Regions from separate parts of the Aliiglaciecola sp. genome, predicted to be linked through region 2. Evidence: riboswitches for the same ligand, from Rfam matches in the RefSeq annotation. Region 2 holds a riboswitch; the other holds the start of a gene.
What was found. Region 2 has a riboswitch for thiamine pyrophosphate ahead of thiC (phosphomethylpyrimidine synthase ThiC). Riboswitches for the same ligand answer to the same signal wherever they lie in the genome.
Positions count from the first base shown of each region.

Region 1: linked by a shared signal. The riboswitch ahead of ABJV04_RS13910 (TonB-dependent receptor) and the one ahead of thiC (phosphomethylpyrimidine synthase ThiC) in region 2 are both predicted to bind thiamine pyrophosphate.

Region 1 is NZ_JBDWYG010000041.1:145,784-154,147, forward strand. It holds gene ABJV04_RS13895 (GNAT family N-acetyltransferase) at 1-1,010, opposite strand, end outside; gene ABJV04_RS13900 (hotdog domain-containing protein) at 1,081-1,497, shown strand; gene ABJV04_RS13905 (iron-containing alcohol dehydrogenase) at 1,590-2,738, opposite strand; TPP riboswitch at 3,053-3,151, shown strand; gene ABJV04_RS13910 (TonB-dependent receptor) at 3,212-5,275, shown strand; gene ABJV04_RS13915 (YkoF family thiamine/hydroxymethylpyrimidine-binding protein) at 5,294-5,551, shown strand; gene pnuC (nicotinamide riboside transporter PnuC) at 5,551-6,174, shown strand; gene ABJV04_RS13925 (phosphotransferase) at 6,238-7,041, shown strand; tRNA gene ABJV04_RS13930 (tRNA-Trp) at 7,130-7,206, shown strand; gene ABJV04_RS13935 (hypothetical protein) at 7,229-7,726, shown strand; gene rimI (ribosomal protein S18-alanine N-acetyltransferase) at 7,733-8,182, shown strand; gene ABJV04_RS13945 (helix-turn-helix transcriptional regulator) at 8,183-8,364, opposite strand, start outside.
Region 2 is NZ_JBDWYG010000017.1:124,600-132,963, reverse strand. It holds gene ABJV04_RS03530 (cyclase family protein) at 1-800, shown strand, start outside; gene ABJV04_RS03525 (cupin domain-containing protein) at 787-1,131, shown strand; gene ABJV04_RS03520 (SDR family oxidoreductase) at 1,144-1,953, shown strand; gene ABJV04_RS03515 (3-hydroxyacyl-CoA dehydrogenase NAD-binding domain-containing protein) at 1,959-2,876, shown strand; gene ABJV04_RS03510 (enoyl-CoA hydratase/isomerase family protein) at 2,908-3,738, shown strand; TPP riboswitch at 4,016-4,138, shown strand; gene thiC (phosphomethylpyrimidine synthase ThiC) at 4,306-6,270, shown strand; gene ABJV04_RS03500 (hypothetical protein) at 6,274-6,558, shown strand; gene thiE (thiamine phosphate synthase) at 6,561-8,234, shown strand; gene ABJV04_RS03490 (HesA/MoeB/ThiF family protein) at 8,231-8,364, shown strand, end outside.

The DNA of each region.
Region 1 (8,364 bases), on a different contig from region 2:
GCAAAGTGAGTTTTTAAAAACGGTTTGAAGCGTAGCTCAAATCCTCTTCCGCTGCCTTCATAGCCGTGTATTGTGGTACTAAGTATAACGTTCGGATACTGTGTTACTAATTGTTCCAGCACTTCTGTTGGTATTGATGCAGCTTCATCAATGAACAACCAGTCCCCTTTAGGTTGCGATTTAATTATTTTGTCAAATGCAAGGTACTGGATTGGATTAACGTGCTGATTACTACTGGCAAAGTCGTCATTTTTAGACTCAATAAATTTAGCCGCTTGATTAAATATTTGCTGAGTCATTGAGCGATGGGCGGAGGTAACTATAAATCTAGACGTAGTTGATTGGGCTATTTGTCCTGCTGCAATGCCTAGGGCTGAAGATTTTCCTCTACCTCGGTCAGCTAGAACAACTATCTGGTTGTTGTTTCTGCCATGCACATACTTTATATATTCCACCAATTGGTATTGGTCTGCAGTCTTACAAGCTTCGTCTTGGAAAAGTTGCTCGTTTACATTTACCTCTTTAACTTGAGTGAGCTTGGCGTGATGTTGTTGCCATATTGAAACCTCAGGAAAGGATTCTATATGTTCAACTAACCAATCAATAAATGCCGAGCGCTGATTACTTGTATCGCTGTTTAAGCCTTCTACTAAACTTTGAGTTTTGGTATGTGTCGACCAAGTTTCTAGATCGGGGCAAAGTAGGATCATTAACCCACTTTGGCTAACACAACCACTCATTGCCAGTAGCGCATTGCCTCTTAGTTCAGCAAAACCGTCATATATGACCCATTCAAACTCCTGACCTAAGACACTTCGATATTGTTTGCTTTGAATATTATTCAAACCCGCTATTTGACCTACACAAATGTTTGTTGAAGGCTCATTAGCAGCAAATATTTGGGTAATTGAGTCTTCTACCCAATTTTGCGTACCGGATATGACTAACAATTGTCGATGGCATTTATGCCGTTTTCGTTCTGCAAGCCAAGATTTTACTTCTGTTGTCATATGCTTTTTTAGTTAAATTCTTGATATAGTTTAGTCCCCCTAGTGTATTGAATAAAATTGAGGAATACGAATGCGCTTTCTAACGCGAAGATTAGTGATGCCTGGAGATTTAAATTATGCGGACTCTTTGTTTGGTGGGCGTGCTTTAGAGTGGATTGACGAAGAAGCGGCTATTTACGCAATTTGTCAGTTAGAAACCAATGTGTTGGTAACAAAACATATTGGTGAAATTACCTTTGAATCACCCGCTTTGAAAGGTGATGTGGTGGAGTTTGGCTTAGCGACCAAAAAGGTGGGACGAACTTCCATTACCATTTCTTGTATGGTTCGAAACAAAGCCACTAAAAAAACCATCTGCATGGCAGATGATATTGTTTTCGTAAGTTTAGATCCAGAGACCAGAGAGCCAACTCCACATGGCAAATCGATGAAAGAGCTGGAAGAACAAACGAAAGAAGAATTGAGATCATTAAATTTAAATGATTAATTCCTTCTGATTTATTCGGAATTTCAATAATGAGTTGATTCAATGCCGCTGACGGTGAGATTTTAATTCAACGTTAGCGGCATGTTTTCACTTTATACGCTTGCACTTACTATATTTTTAACGTCTTCAGGGGTGATGTTTTGTCTTTCCCCAATTTTTGTCATACCCGCTTTTTCGAGCCTTGAAGCAACCTTATCAGCCACATCTGAGTCAATATTATATTCAGAAAGTGTTGTTTTTATTCCCATATCACGGAAGAATTGTTCAGTTTTTTCAATCACTAAGTTAATTGCACCTTCTTCGTCATAGCGACTTAGTCCCCAAACACGTTCTGCGTACTGAAGCAATTTTTCACGTTTGTGCTCTCGTTGATAGTGCATCACTCTAGGTAAAATAATCGCCAATGTGACCGCGTGATCTAAGTTATGGAGTGCCGTTAATTCATGGCCAATCATATGAGTAGACCAATCTTGGGGAACACCCACACCAATTAAACCACTCAATGCTTGTGTTGCATTCCACATTAGATTAGCTCGTAAATCATACTCTTTTGAACTGAGAACTTGAGGGCCAATATCAATTAGGTTACTTAAAATTGATTCTGCAAAGCGATCCTGAACACTGGCATTAACAGGGTAAGTTAGATATTGCTCTATAACATGAACAAAGGCATCGACTACACCATTAGCTAGTTGCCGCTCTGGTAAAGAATAGGTCACTTCTGGGTCAAGTACCGCAAATTTAGGTCTGACATGTTCAGACATAAAGGACAATTTAAGGTTGTGCTCGCGCCGTGTTACTACCGCCGCTGTGTTTGTTTCGGTACCTGTGGCTGGCAATGTTAAAATGCAGCCTAGGGCAGTGGCCTGTTTAACTTTTTTCCCCTTGGCTAGAATGTCCCAAGGATCTCCATCGAAATGCGTGGCTGCAGCAACAAATTTAGCCCCATCAATGACTGAACCGCCACCAACAGCAAGAATAAAATCAACATCTTCAGCTTTAACCATAGATGCAGCTTTCATCAAAGTTTCATATTCAGGGTTGGGTTCTATGCCTGAAAACTCACACCAATGATGGCCCTCAAGCTGTTCAATAACCTGTTGGTAGATACCATTATGTTTGATGCTCCCTCCACCGTATATCAACATGATTTTGGCATCGGGTAATAAAGAAGATAACTTACTAATACTGTCTTTTCCAAAAACAACTTTAGTAGGATTGTGGTAGATAAAGTTTTGCATTTTCAAATCCAAAATAAGGTTAAGAAGCTGAAAAGTTTCGATTAACTATATTGAACCACTAAGTGAGAAATTCAAGTTGAATGTATGAATTAACTGTCATTCATATATTCAATAATTTCCCTTACTTTCAGCGTATTTTTACAAGTTTAGAGTATTCAACTGGTTAACCCAAGTTTCTGAAAATGGCAGACGAAATGCTGGGCTTCTTAGTTAAAGTTACACAGGGATAGTTGAATTCTAAAAAACACTCATTTATTCATGGAGATTCGATTGCGCCCTTGCTATCATCTGATTGTTCAAGTTAAACAATAACTTGTTACACCAGGGGGTGCTCTTTGCTGAGATCCAATTTGTTGGAAACCCTTATACCTGATCCGGATAATACCGGCGTAGGAATGGTCATCAAGAACTTCTCAAAGCTTTCCATTTACTGCCGAAATACCGGATCTTTTCATTAATTAGAAGAGATCCAAATGAAATTGAAATTTCCTTTACTTTACACTACTTTTTTATGCGCTATACCCTCATTAGCCTTGTCTGCTGAAAATCTAGAAGTAATTACCGTTACGTCTGATTTTAGAGAAAATGATATCCAAAATGTAACCGCTAGTGTGAGTGTCATATCTGAAGATATCATTGAAAAACGGAATGCATTCCATCTTGAAGATATTTTAGGGATGGGCGCGAATATAAATTTTAGTAGTGGGGCTTCTAGAGGACGCTTTATTCAAATCCGTGGTATTGGCGAGCGTAGTCAGTATTCTGAACCGAATAATCCTTCAGTGGGGTTACTGGTAGATGATTTCGATTTTTCTGGTTTTGCAGGTTTAGGCACTTTGTTTGATGTTGAACAAGTCGAAATCTTGCGTGGACCACAAGCCACTGAGTTTGGCGCGGCAGGTATGGCTGGAACCATTAAAATCAAAACCGCTGAAGCTGATGATCAGCAACAAACCAAATTTCTTGCTACCGTTGCTCAGCAAGGTACTTGGAATATTGGTGCAGCTTACGGAAATCAAATTAACGATAAACTGTTTTATCGTGTTGCTATCAATCAGTTTAAAAGTGACGGCTTTATCTATAATCAATTTCTTGATAGGGATGACACCGATAATCTTGATGAATTAACTGCTCGATTAAAGTTGAAATATTTAGCGACTGAAAACACAACAATAGATTTTAATTATCAGTATTTTGATATTGATAACGGCTACGATGCTTTTTCACTTGATAATGACGGGATCACCCGTTCAGATGAACCCGGTGTTGATACCCAAGAAACTCATGCATTTGGTATTAAAGCGAATATTGAGTTTGCCCAATCCACCCTAATTGGCTCGTTAAATCACACCACATCTGACTCTGTGTATGGCTATGACGAAGATTGGACTTATGTGGGCTTTCATCCGTGGGAATACAGTTCAACGGATTACTACTTTCGCGAAAGAGACTTAACCAGCATAGATTTACGAGTTGTATCAAATGATAATGGCTTGATTTTTGATGACACAACACAGTGGTTAGTTGGCTTCTTCGGCCGAGATATTGACGAAAACACCCGCAGAAATTACACCTATGCCGAACAAGATTTTAGCAGCCAATACGAACCCATCAATCTAGGCATCTACGGGCAAACTGATACTCAGTTGAACGAGAATCTAAGTTTGAGCTTAGGCCTTAGAGCAGACCGTTTTAAAATGGATTATGTCAATAATGAGGGGTATGTGGAGCAACAAACCGACACCATGGTAGGCGGTAAAGTTGTACTTAAATATTCTATAAATCAAGCTTCGGTGTATTCGAGTGTGTCTAGAGGGTATAAAGCAGGCGGATTTAATCCTGACCAAAGAGTCACCGAAGAAAGTCGTTTATTTGCTCCTGAATATAACTGGAACTATGAAATTGGTATAAAAGGGCAAGCATTCGAAGATCAACTTTTTGTGCGGGTCGCCCTTTTCTATATGGATAGAGAGGATACGCAGGTTAGCGATTATGACGTACAAATCAGTGAAGAAGGAATTCCGAGTTTTATCGATATTATTGGTAATGCTGACGTAGGCACAAACAAAGGGGTAGAAGTGGAGCTTGATTGGCAAGTATCGGACTCCATCAATCTTAGTGCAAATTATGGATACCTAGATGCTTATTTTGGCGGTTACACTCAAGCCGATGGCACCTATATTGATAAACAATGGCAAGCCCAAGCACCCAAAAGTTCATTTAACCTAGCAGCATTAGGCTATATATCCCAGAACGTAAGTGTGCGTATAGAAGCAGATGGAAAAGATAATTATCGTTTTTCAGATGGACATGATGTGGAGTCTCCTTTTACGGTCTTAGTCAATGCCCAGTTGCGTCTAGATTGGCAAGACTGGACGTTTTCAGTATGGGGTAAAAATATACTGGATCGTGAACATTATGTTCGTGGTTTTGGCGGGTTTAGTAATGACCCAAGAGACGAGTATGCGACACCTGAACCTTACTTGCAGCTTGGTGATGGTCGCCAATTTGGACTGACTGCAAGTTTACGTTATTAATTATATTGGACACTTATTATGAAATCCGTAGTTGAAATCTCGTTATACCCACTTAACCAAAAATACTTGGCGCCGATTCAAGACTTTATTGATCGCCTTAACACTTACCCGCAGTTAACTACGTCAACTAGCGATACTAGTACCATAGTGCGCGGAGACATGACGGAGTTAATGGGCATTTTGAATACTGAAATGCAAAAGACTTACGAGGAAGTGGGCCAAGCTATTTTTGTTTGCAAGTTCCTAAATGGTGATGCCATGGGTGAATCTAGCTAATGGCCGAGCTTTACGCTGCTCTGCTGGAACAGTTTCAGCAACAATCAATGCTAGAGGTAGTGGCTGTGATTTTTTCACTGCTCTACCCCTGGTTGGCAGCTCGACAAAATATTCTATGCTGGCCAGCGGCATTAATTAGCACAACACTTTATGTCTATATCTTCTGGGAAGTCAGTTTACCCTTTAATAGTGTTCTTAATCTGTACTACTTAATGATGGCGATTTATGGGTGGCTAAAATGGCAAAAGAATGCGCAAGATAAAGCGCTAGAGGTGTCGGTAGTACCGTTATTTGTTCACCTATGGATTGTTTCCTTATTAGTGATGGTTGGGGTAGCGTTGCCGCATCTAGTGACACTTTCGTGGCAGGGAGCAGACTTATATCTAGATGCGTTGGTAACCGTATTTAGTGTGTATGCCACTTACTTAATGGCCAATAAGGTACTAGAAAACTGGCTATTCTGGATTGTTATTAACTCTTTTGCTGCTTATTTATACTTTATTAATGGGTTGCTACTCACCGGTATTATGTTTATTTGGTATTTTGGTTTAGCTATTTACGGTTATCTGAAGTGGCGAAAAGACTATCTCACTGACTCCGTGGGCAAAGAGGTTTACCTATAAAATCTAACTTGAGTCGGGTGCATAGCAAGCGTATGCTGAGATTCCAAGATTAGAGGAAATATGATGAGAAAAGCCCGAATCATTGATGAGTTATTAGCGAGTCAACTGTTTGGACAACATTTGTCTTTGGAGCCTATAAAGGGTGGGGCGGTGAACTTAAGTTATCGCCTCACCACTCAATCGGCGGTGTATTTTCTAAAGACCTTTGAACTAAATCATATTACCCCCACAGATAGGCAAGCCTTATTTATTCAACAACAGCAATTGAGTGAACTAGGAATAACTTCACAGCCGATTTACTTATCCAAAGCCCATGATTTTCAAGTTGAAACTTGGATTGAGCACGTTTCCTTACTAAACGTAAACAAACCTAAAAATGACAAAGTTCAAATATTGGCAAAAGTACTAAGTGAAATTCATTCTCTGCCAACGTTGGCTACTTCAATTGATTTACCCAAAGACTGGATAATTTATTTGCATGCCGCGAGTGTTGATGATGAGGGGTATTGGCAGCAACGGATCAACGAATGCAAACCAAGTTGGATTGAAACGCATAAAACTGACCAAGTACTTTGTCACAACGACCTTGCAATGGAACACGTGGCTATTCATGAACCTGCTTTCGTGTTTGATTGGGAGTACGCGTCTTTAGGTAATCGCTATTTTGATTTAGCCTCATGTGCACTCATAAATAATATGGATCATCATGAAATGACAACCTTGCAGCACAGTTATGCTCAATTTTGTAAATTAAGTGAGCACCATGTATTCGAGCAGTTTCAAAAACAATTTCCTATTGTACAATTGACCTATGACTTGTGGAAAGAAGCGGCAAAATCCATTTTATTAGACGATGGAAATAGTTAAGTTCAAGAAAAGTGAATAAATTTTACTAATTTGCTGTGCAAACTACTTTACCTTTTATTATCCATGAGTATAATGCTGCTTCTTCTGCAGGGGTGTAGTTCCAATTGGTAGAACAGCGGTCTCCAAAACCGACGGTTGGGAGTTCGAATCTCTCCACCCCTGCCAATTTTTCTGTTAGTCTTGAAGAATGACCGAACTTACCTCAAAACCATTAAGCAAATATCAATCTGCCATGCTTACCCATATGGGAATTGTGCCTTGGCAATTAAAATCCAACGATCAAGACCCAGTTCAGCTTGCAAGTAAGCAGCCTATTGAAAACGATGTATCCAGTGTTGAGCCTCAAATGCTCAGTCAAGAGCAAAAGCAGGCTGGATTGCAGCGGCTAAGGCAGAAAATTGAAACTACACGCAAATCTGCAAATCATGGTGTGCTTTTGTGTTTGCCAGAGTGCAAAACAAGCCAGCTTTTGTCCGATATACTCTTGTTTGCAGGTTTAAGCATCACAGACTGTATGTTTGAAGAAAGCGCAGATCCAAAAGATTATGCTGATTTCAAATTAGCCTGGCAGGTCGGTGAAAGAATCTCTATCAATGGTTTGGTGTTAACTGCTCCAGCACCAGATCAAATTACATCTAGCCAAGACAAAAAACAATTGTGGCAAATTTTACATCAGTTGTTTTGAGTTATTATGGATAGTGCACTTCAAGAGATAAATAAAAGCAATTACTCAACTGCATTTTATATACAGCAATCTTGTCATCTTAATCCATGGTCAGAATCTGTTTTTATGGATAGCTTAAGCAAACCTTATTTTGCGTTTCAATTGATAATCGATAATCAAATTGTTGGCTATTACGTTGGGCTTAATGTGGCAGGTGAAGCAACATTAATGGATCTTGGTGTAAGGGAAAAATGTCGAGGTAAAGGCTTCGGACAGCAGTTGCTCGATCATTTTATGCAGCAATGTGACCAATTTAATTGTGAAGAGGTTTGGCTGGAAGTGAGAGAATCGAATCAAGCAGCCGTAACACTTTATACAAAAAGTGCCTTCGAGTTTGTAGAAGTTCGAAAAGATTACTACCCAACTAAAACAGGCCGTGAAAACGGCCTGATTATGAAAGCAACTATAAAGCAATAATTACCTTACAGCAGCACTCTCTAAATTCATTTGCTGGCTCGCATCAGAGCGTTCCATAGCCATTTGAACTATTGTAGAAGAGTTAAATTGACATCCACTACACATGGCTATGAATTGGTTCATACTTGGACTGCCAATATTCTTTTCCCAGTTTTCATAAGTCTTTCTGGTTTTAACATTTG
Region 2 (8,364 bases):
CACAAGGTTTACAGTTTTTTGATTTAAGTAATCGCTGGGGACACGGTATGCCTCAATGGCCATCTAGCCCTAAAGGTATTGCTATTAGCACCCAACAGTTTCATGCCATGAATGGCTGCCAAGTACTTGAATGGGAGGGCATTATGCACCGCGGAACCCACATGGACGCGCCTATTCATGTTACCGAAAACGCCCCTCATTTAGATGACTTTGAGCCTTGGCGCTTTTTTGGCACCGGCGTAGTGGTGTCAATTCCTAAAGGCAAATGGGGTGTGGTAACACCAGAAGATTTAGAGAAAGCCAGACCACAAATTCGCGAAAACGACATCGTGATCATCAATACCGGTAGCCACAAAAACCTAGGCGATAACGATGAATACTTCCAATATTCACCAGGACTTTATAAAGAAGGTGCTGAATGGTTGGTTGACCACAAAATCAAGTTATTGGGGATAGATGTGCAGGCTTTGGATCACCCACTTGGGACTAAATTAGTCGACCATGGCCCTGGCCCTACTCACCACCATTTATTTAAAGAATATAAAGAAGAAACAGGCCGCGATGTAATGAAAGACTTCCCCCATTGGGAACCGTCTCACAAAGCACTTTTAGCCGCGGGGATCCCCGGTATAGAAAACGTAGGTGGAGACATTGATAAAGTCACTGGTAAACGTTGTACCTTCATGGGCTTCCCTTGGCGTTGGCCTGGCGGCGATGGCTGTGGTATCCGACTTGTGGCCATTGTTGATCCTGAACAATCTTATGTGATCGATAAAGGAGACGATTATGCAAGTAACTAAACTCACTGACGCAAAAACTTACGAAGCTAAACAACATTGGGACATGGCCGGTTTACGCCTACAAGGCGTGGATGCCACCAATATCGACGCCTTTAGCTGCTGTTTATCCTATTTTTTACCTGGTGGTGGAGCAGAATGGGCCTCTTCGCCAAATGAAAAGGCTTATATCGTGCTCGACGGTGAAGTGACCATTCTTACCAAAGAAAATGGTGTTCAAAAAGAAACCGTTTTAGGTCCGCTAGACTCTTGTGTAATTGAATTTAATGAAGAGCGTGCCGTAGAAAATCGCAGTAACAAAGTTGTCACTATGCTTGTGGTGATATCCAACTAGGAGGATCAGATTATGATATCTGAAGCGTTGAAAAACCCATTATCTTTGTTTGACGTTAGTAACAAATCAGCGTTGATCACTGGTGCGTCAGGCGCGTTCGGACGCGCCGTGGCCATCACCTTAGCATCCCTTGGTGCCAAGTTGACTTTAGTGGCGGGTAACAAACAAGAATTAGAAGCCGTTGCACAAGAGTGTCGTGAAGTAGGTGGCACTGTGCAAACTCTGAATTTGCGTCCTGACTCTTTAGAAGATGCCACTGCAATGGTTAACGCAGCAGTTGAAGCTTATGGTGATATTGAATTGATGTTCATCGGGTCAGGTTATAACAAAGCTGGCTTTATACACGAACAAGACTACGAAGATTGGCAAGCCGTTATGGATGCAAATGTACGGGGTAACTGGTTCATGGCTAAAGCCTATGGCACCTACCGCATCAATAACAATTTAACCGGCGGTAAAGTAGTTATGGTGTCATCGGTACGTGGACGTCACGGCAATATATCCGGCTACACAGGGTATTGCACCAGTAAAGGTGCCACCGACATGTTAACCAAAGTGCTCGCCACTGAATGGGGACAGCATGGTATTAACGTTAACTCCATCGCCCCTACGGTATTCCGTTCAAAACTGACCGCTTGGATGTTTGAAGAAGACAATGAATTAGGTCAAGCAACAAAGCAGCGTTCTTTGTCTCGCTTACCATTGGGACGTCTCGGCGAACCTGAAGATTTAGTGGGTATGGCGTTGTATTTACTCTCGCCTGCATCAAACTTTTGTACAGGTCAAATCATGTACGTTGATGGCGGCTTTACAGCGGGGTAATGACAATGACAGATCAACCTAAGGTCACCGTAATTGGTGCAGGCTTAATGGGGCACGGTATTGCTCAGCGCTTTTTAGCTGCTGGTCATCCAGTCAATTTAGTTGACCCCAATTTGCAAGTGCTCGAGCAAGCTGAGCAGCAAATCAGTGACATTTTTACACTGCTTGAACAACCTTATGATAAGGGGGATCTTTTAAGTCTGTACACAGAGATACAACCAGCGGTAGAAGATGCTGGGATTGTCATCGAAGCAGGACCCGAAATTTTAGAGGTCAAGCGAGATATCTTTACCCAACTCGCCCGCTTTAGCAGTCCAGAGTGCATCTTGGCCAGTAATACCTCCGCCATCCCAATTTCGGAGATAGCTAAAGGTATCTTGCATCCACAACGTATTGTGGGTGCGCATTTCTGGAACCCACCGCACTTAGTCAGATTAGTTGAGGTGGTGCAAGGGGATGAAACTAGCTTAACAACGGTAGAACAGACCATTGCACTGCTAGATGCTGTGGGCATGAAATCCGTTCATGTTAAGAGGGATATTCCAGGCTTTATCGGCAATCGTCTGCAACATGCAATGAAACGTGAAGCCATTGCCATGTTAGAAGCTGGCGTCTGTGATGCCGAAACCATTGATGATGTAGTCAAACATGGTTTTGGCCAGCGCTTAGCGGTACTGGGCCCACTTGAACAATCTGATTTAGTGGGTCTGGATCTTACAGTGCGCATTCTAACTACTATTTATCCATCACTAGATACCAGTTCAACTCCGCAAGCCACTTTGGTTAAGCGAGTTGAAGCTGGACAATTAGGCATGAAGACGGGTGGCGGTTTTCGCCAATGGACGCCTGAAGCCGCCGATGATGTGCGCACTCGCGTACGTGAACACTTAGTCGCGAAAGCGAAACAAACAATTACTAATTGAGCGAAAATCGCAATTTAAAGAGGACAACATAATGGCTATTAATCAATATTATCAAGTACCTAAATTAGAAGAATACAGCGAAAAGTTTAAGGAATTTTTCAAGTTCAAACGTGAAAACGGTATTCTTGAAGTAAAAATGCACACCAAAAACGGTCCCGTAAAGTGGAGCTATCAATTCCACCATGCACTAGCTGAATTGTGGACAGTCATCGGTCATGATAAAGAAAACGAAGTACTTATCCTCACCTCAACCGACGACAAGTGGATCAACGAATGGGATGTTGAATCTTTCAAAGAAGTAGAACAATCTCCCGATGACGACAAACGTTTTGATGTGCAAATTTACGATACGCTGAAAATTGTTGAGAACTTTATCAACGACTTAGAAATCCCCACAATCGCTGTAATTAACGGTAAAGGGATCCATTGGGAAATGTGTATGATGAGTGACATCACCCTGTGTACCCCAGATTTCGTATTACAGGATGACCACTATGGTATGGACAGTGGCCACGTACCTGGTGACGGTATGGGGCTTTGTTTACAAGAGATTTTAGGGGTCAAACGTGGTAATTATATGATGCTGACGTGTGAAGCCATGGATGCACAAACCTGTTTAGAACTGGGCGCGGTTAACGAAGTGGTTGAGCGTGAAAACATTGTAGACCGAGCTTGGGAAATAGCCCGCAACATCATGACCAAAAGCCGCTCATGCCGCCGCTTAACCCATTACATTTGTGTTCGCCCTTGGAAAGCCGTGGTTGAGCGTGATTTCAGAATCCACGTTTTATCTGAAATGTATTCATTCAACATGTCCAAATCAGAGCATGACTTTGAATACATAAAATATGATGAAGAATAAAGTTTACTACAAAAGCTTAGCCCTCCATTTGTTGGAGGCTTTGAAATAAAAATCGAAAGAAGTCCTCCTTTGAGGGAGGGCTTTTTTAGGTTTTAAACTCATTTTTTAAGCAAAAATATCCCACTGTATTTTGTCCACAACGTCATCAAAACCCACACAACCTGCAAACAAAAAAAGCAGCTCCACAATGCAGTACTGAGTTCACCTTTGTTTTTTCAAAGATGAATTTATTACTCAATAATCTGCTTGTTAAATTAAATTAGTGTGTTTATATTAGTGCCTCTTGTCGGAGTGCTAGCACGATTTAGTTTACTAAGTAGTGTGAGCTGAGACCGTTAATTCGGGATCCGTTGAACCTGATCGGGCTAATACCCGCGAAGGAAACAAGCGTAATGCTGTAACCATTAAAGTGCTTTTATTGCGGCTTAGTTTTACAGCTTATTTTGCCAATTGGGGTGATCTTCTGCGTTGTTAAATGCAACCTGCCCTTTTCGATAATTGGCGCTTTTCAACACCAAACCTCTCCAGACAAGCAACTTCATTTTTTAACAATATGAGAGATTGCTAATGTCAAATCGTCGTCAAACTCGCGCTAATGCGAAACAATTTATTGATAACTTTAAACCCTTTTCTTATCCCAACTCGAACAAAATCTATGTGCAAGGTGAACTTCACGATATTCGTGTTGGTATGCGCGCAATATCCCAAACAGAGACTATTTTAGGTGGCAGCAAAGACGCACCTATTACCGAACAAAATCCAGATATTCCGGTATACGACTGCACAGGTCCCTATTCCGATCCCACTGCTCAAATCAATATACATCAAGGTTTACGCAAACTTCGTCGTAATTGGATTATGCAACGGGGAGACGTTGAACAGTTAGAGCAAGTTAGTTCTGAGTTTAGCCAAGCACGCAGCAGCGACGATGATTTAGAGCACTTACGATTTAACCGCTCGATAAAACCGCTAAAAGCCAAAGCGGGTAAAGCTGTCACCCAAATGCATTATGCAAAAGCGGGGATCATTACACCGGAAATGGAATATATTGCGATCCGCGAAAATATGGCCAGAGAGGAACTAAGGGATCCGGTTTTACGCCAAAAAGCCCAAGGTAATGCCTTCGGTGCGCTCGTTGGACAACCTATCAGCGCAGAATTTGTGCGCCAAGAAGTGGCACGCGGTCGTGCGATTATTCCCGCCAATATTAACCACCCCGAATCCGAGCCGATGATTATTGGCCGTAATTTTTTAGTCAAAGTAAACGCGAATATTGGCAACTCTGCGGTTACCTCTTCCATCGAAGAAGAAGTAGAAAAATTAGTTTGGTCAACCCGCTGGGGGGCCGACACGGTAATGGACTTATCCACGGGACGCTATATTCACGAAACCCGCGAATGGATTATCCGCAATTCGCCTGTCCCAATTGGTACGGTTCCCATTTACCAAGCCCTGGAAAAAGTAAATGGTGTTGCCGAAGATCTCACTTGGGAGGTATTCCGTGACACCTTGATAGAACAAGCTGAGCAAGGAGTAGACTACTTTACGATCCACGCTGGGGTATTGCTACGTTACGTACCTATGACCGCAAAGCGCTTGACGGGGATAGTATCTCGCGGCGGCTCAATAATGGCCAAATGGTGTTTATTTCATCACAAGGAAAGTTTTTTATATGAGCATTTTCAAGAAATCTGCGAACTATGTGCCGCCTATGACGTATCCCTATCTTTAGGGGATGGAATGCGTCCCGGTTGTATTGCCGATGCAAATGATGAAGCCCAGTTTGCCGAGCTAGAAACCCTTGGGGAATTGGTCAAAATAGCTTGGCAATATGACGTGCAAACCATAGTCGAAGGCCCTGGTCATATTCCAATGCAACTAATCAAAGAGAATGTGGACAAACAGTTGCAAATTTGTGACGAAGCGCCTTTTTACACCCTTGGTCCACAAACAACTGACATAGCGCCGGGCTACGATCACTTTACCTCAGGCATAGGCGCAGCGATGATAGGTTGGTATGGGGTAGCCATGTTATGTTACGTCACCCCTAAAGAGCATTTAGGATTACCGAATAAAGAAGACGTTAAACAAGGCTTGATTGCCTATAAAATTGCGGCCCATGCAGCCGACGTCGCCAAGGGTCACTTAGGTGCGCAGATCCGCGACAACGCACTGTCCAAAGCACGTTTCGAGTTCCGCTGGGAAGACCAATACAATCTTGGTTTAGATCCCGACACGGCAAGACGATATCACGACGAAAGCTTGCCCCAAGAGTCAGCCAAGGTAGCCCATTTTTGTTCCATGTGCGGTCCCAAATTCTGCTCCATGAAAATCACTCAAGACGTGCGCGAATACGCCGCCAAACAACAAATTCAGATAGAACAAGACGCCTCACGATTGAAATTGAGTCAAGCAGGATTGAGTCCGCAGGAAATTGCCTCAGCCATGGCACAAAAGTCCGAGGAATTTAAAGCCCAAGGTGCCCAGCTATACACCCCCATTGATGAACAAACCGTTACGGAGTCTGAGTAAACCATGGGTGTCCACATAAGCACAGAAGCTGAACCAACCATGGGTGTCTACTTAAGCAAAGAGTCTGAATTAACCATGGGTGTCTACTTAAGCAAAGAGGCTGAATTAACCATGGGTGTCTACTTAAGCAAAGACCCTGAATTAACCATGGGTGTCTACTTAAGCAAAGAGCCTGAATTAAACATGGGTGTCTACTTAAGCAAGGAGCCTGAACCAACCATGGGTGTCTACTTAAGCAAAGAGCCTGAATTAAACATGGGTGTCTACTTAAGCAAGGGGATGAACTAATCATGGGTGTCTTCTTAAGCACAAATATTAAATCAAGCGAGGTGCACTCTGCTGGCCGCCCCATTGTTTGGTCTATTGCCGGCTCAGACAGTGGCGGAGGGGCTGGCATACAGGCCGATAATCTAACCATTCACGACTTGGCAGGGCATGCATGTACGGTTGTGACTGCCATCACCGCACAAAATTCACAACAAGTACAAGGGATTACGCCTACCCCAACAATTATGCTTGGAAAACAATTGGATTGCTTATTGGAAGATATTCCTCCGGCGGCAATTAAGATTGGTATGTTGGCCAACCCTGAGCAAATTTGCTGCATAAGTGAATGGCTCGCCAGCAAATTAAAACCTTATGAAAAGGCCAATAATCTGCAAATTCCAGTGATTTGGGATCCAGTTATGGTGTCCACCAGCGGTCAGTCTTTATCCAGCAATAATCAACAAGACAGCTATGCTGCTTATTTACAATTAGCAAAACAGGTTAGCTTGATAACCCCTAATCGTCATGAACTAGCGGTATTACTGGGATTAAGCCAGTTGCCAAACATCACTCACCAGGAGCAAATTGCCAATCTTGAAAACCTTGCCAAAAGACTAGACTGCAACATACTGTTCACCGGTGGCGATCCTTTAAGGGCTGACGCACTAAACTCGAAATCCCAAAGCGCTGATTTGCACAATCAGAGCATAGATAACAGCTATGCAACGGATTGGTTAGCGGTTAAAGATATTCCATTTACCTCCCCCCAGCATCAACATCAGCGTATTGGTTTTAGCAGCCCCCGCGTGGTCACCCAACACAATCACGGCACAGGCTGTACCTTATCCAGTGCCATTGCCACAACTATGGCCATGGGGTATCCACTATTAGATGCGATTGTGGTGGGCAAAGCCTATGTACATCAAGGGCTAAGCAGTGCTTATCCGGTGGGAAAAGGGCCGGGAGTTTTAGCCCGTAATGGCTGGCCCAAACACCTTGAGCACTTTGCCCAAATTACTCTGCCTAAATATCCACAGATAAAGCAAAGCAAGGGACTTAGTTTTACCAACGTCCAACAGCCTTTGCAGGTCTATCCGGTAACCGAGTCGGTTAGCGTACTCGAGCAAGTGCTAAAAGCCGGGGCACGCACGGTGCAATTACGTTTAAAAGCCGCACCTCCCCTAATGCAGTCGGAACAACAAATTGAACAGGCCATACAAACAGCTATCGCTTTGGGTAAACAATACCAAGCACAGGTATTTATCAACGATCATTGGCAATTGGCCATTAAACACGGTGCATTTGGAGTTCATTTAGGCCAAGAAGATATGTTGCAAGCAGATTTGTCACAGATCGCAGGGGCAGGTTTGGCACTAGGATTGTCCTCCCATGGGTATTTTGAATTACTGTTAGCCCAGCAACTGTCGCCCAGTTATTTGGCCATCGGTCATATCTTTTCAACGCCAACTAAATCCATGCCCTCTCCCCCCCAAGGACTGAATAAACTTGAAAAGTACTGCACTTTGCTGGGTGATCGGCTGCCCCTAGTCGCCATCGGTGGCATAGATCACACTAACCTTGATGCCGTCAAACAGACTCAAGTAAACGATATCGCCGTGGTACGCGCCGTCGAAAAAGCAAAAGATCCCGCGCAAAGTTGGCAAAAACTGCAACAACAATGGCAGACATTATCATGAAAGATAAGATCATGACTGACAGTGGTGTAAGGGACAACAACAGCGCAAACAAAAGTGCGATAAATACCTTGAGCGACAATCAGTTTATTCAATATTACCGGCAAATATTGTTGCCTCTAGTTGGCGAGCA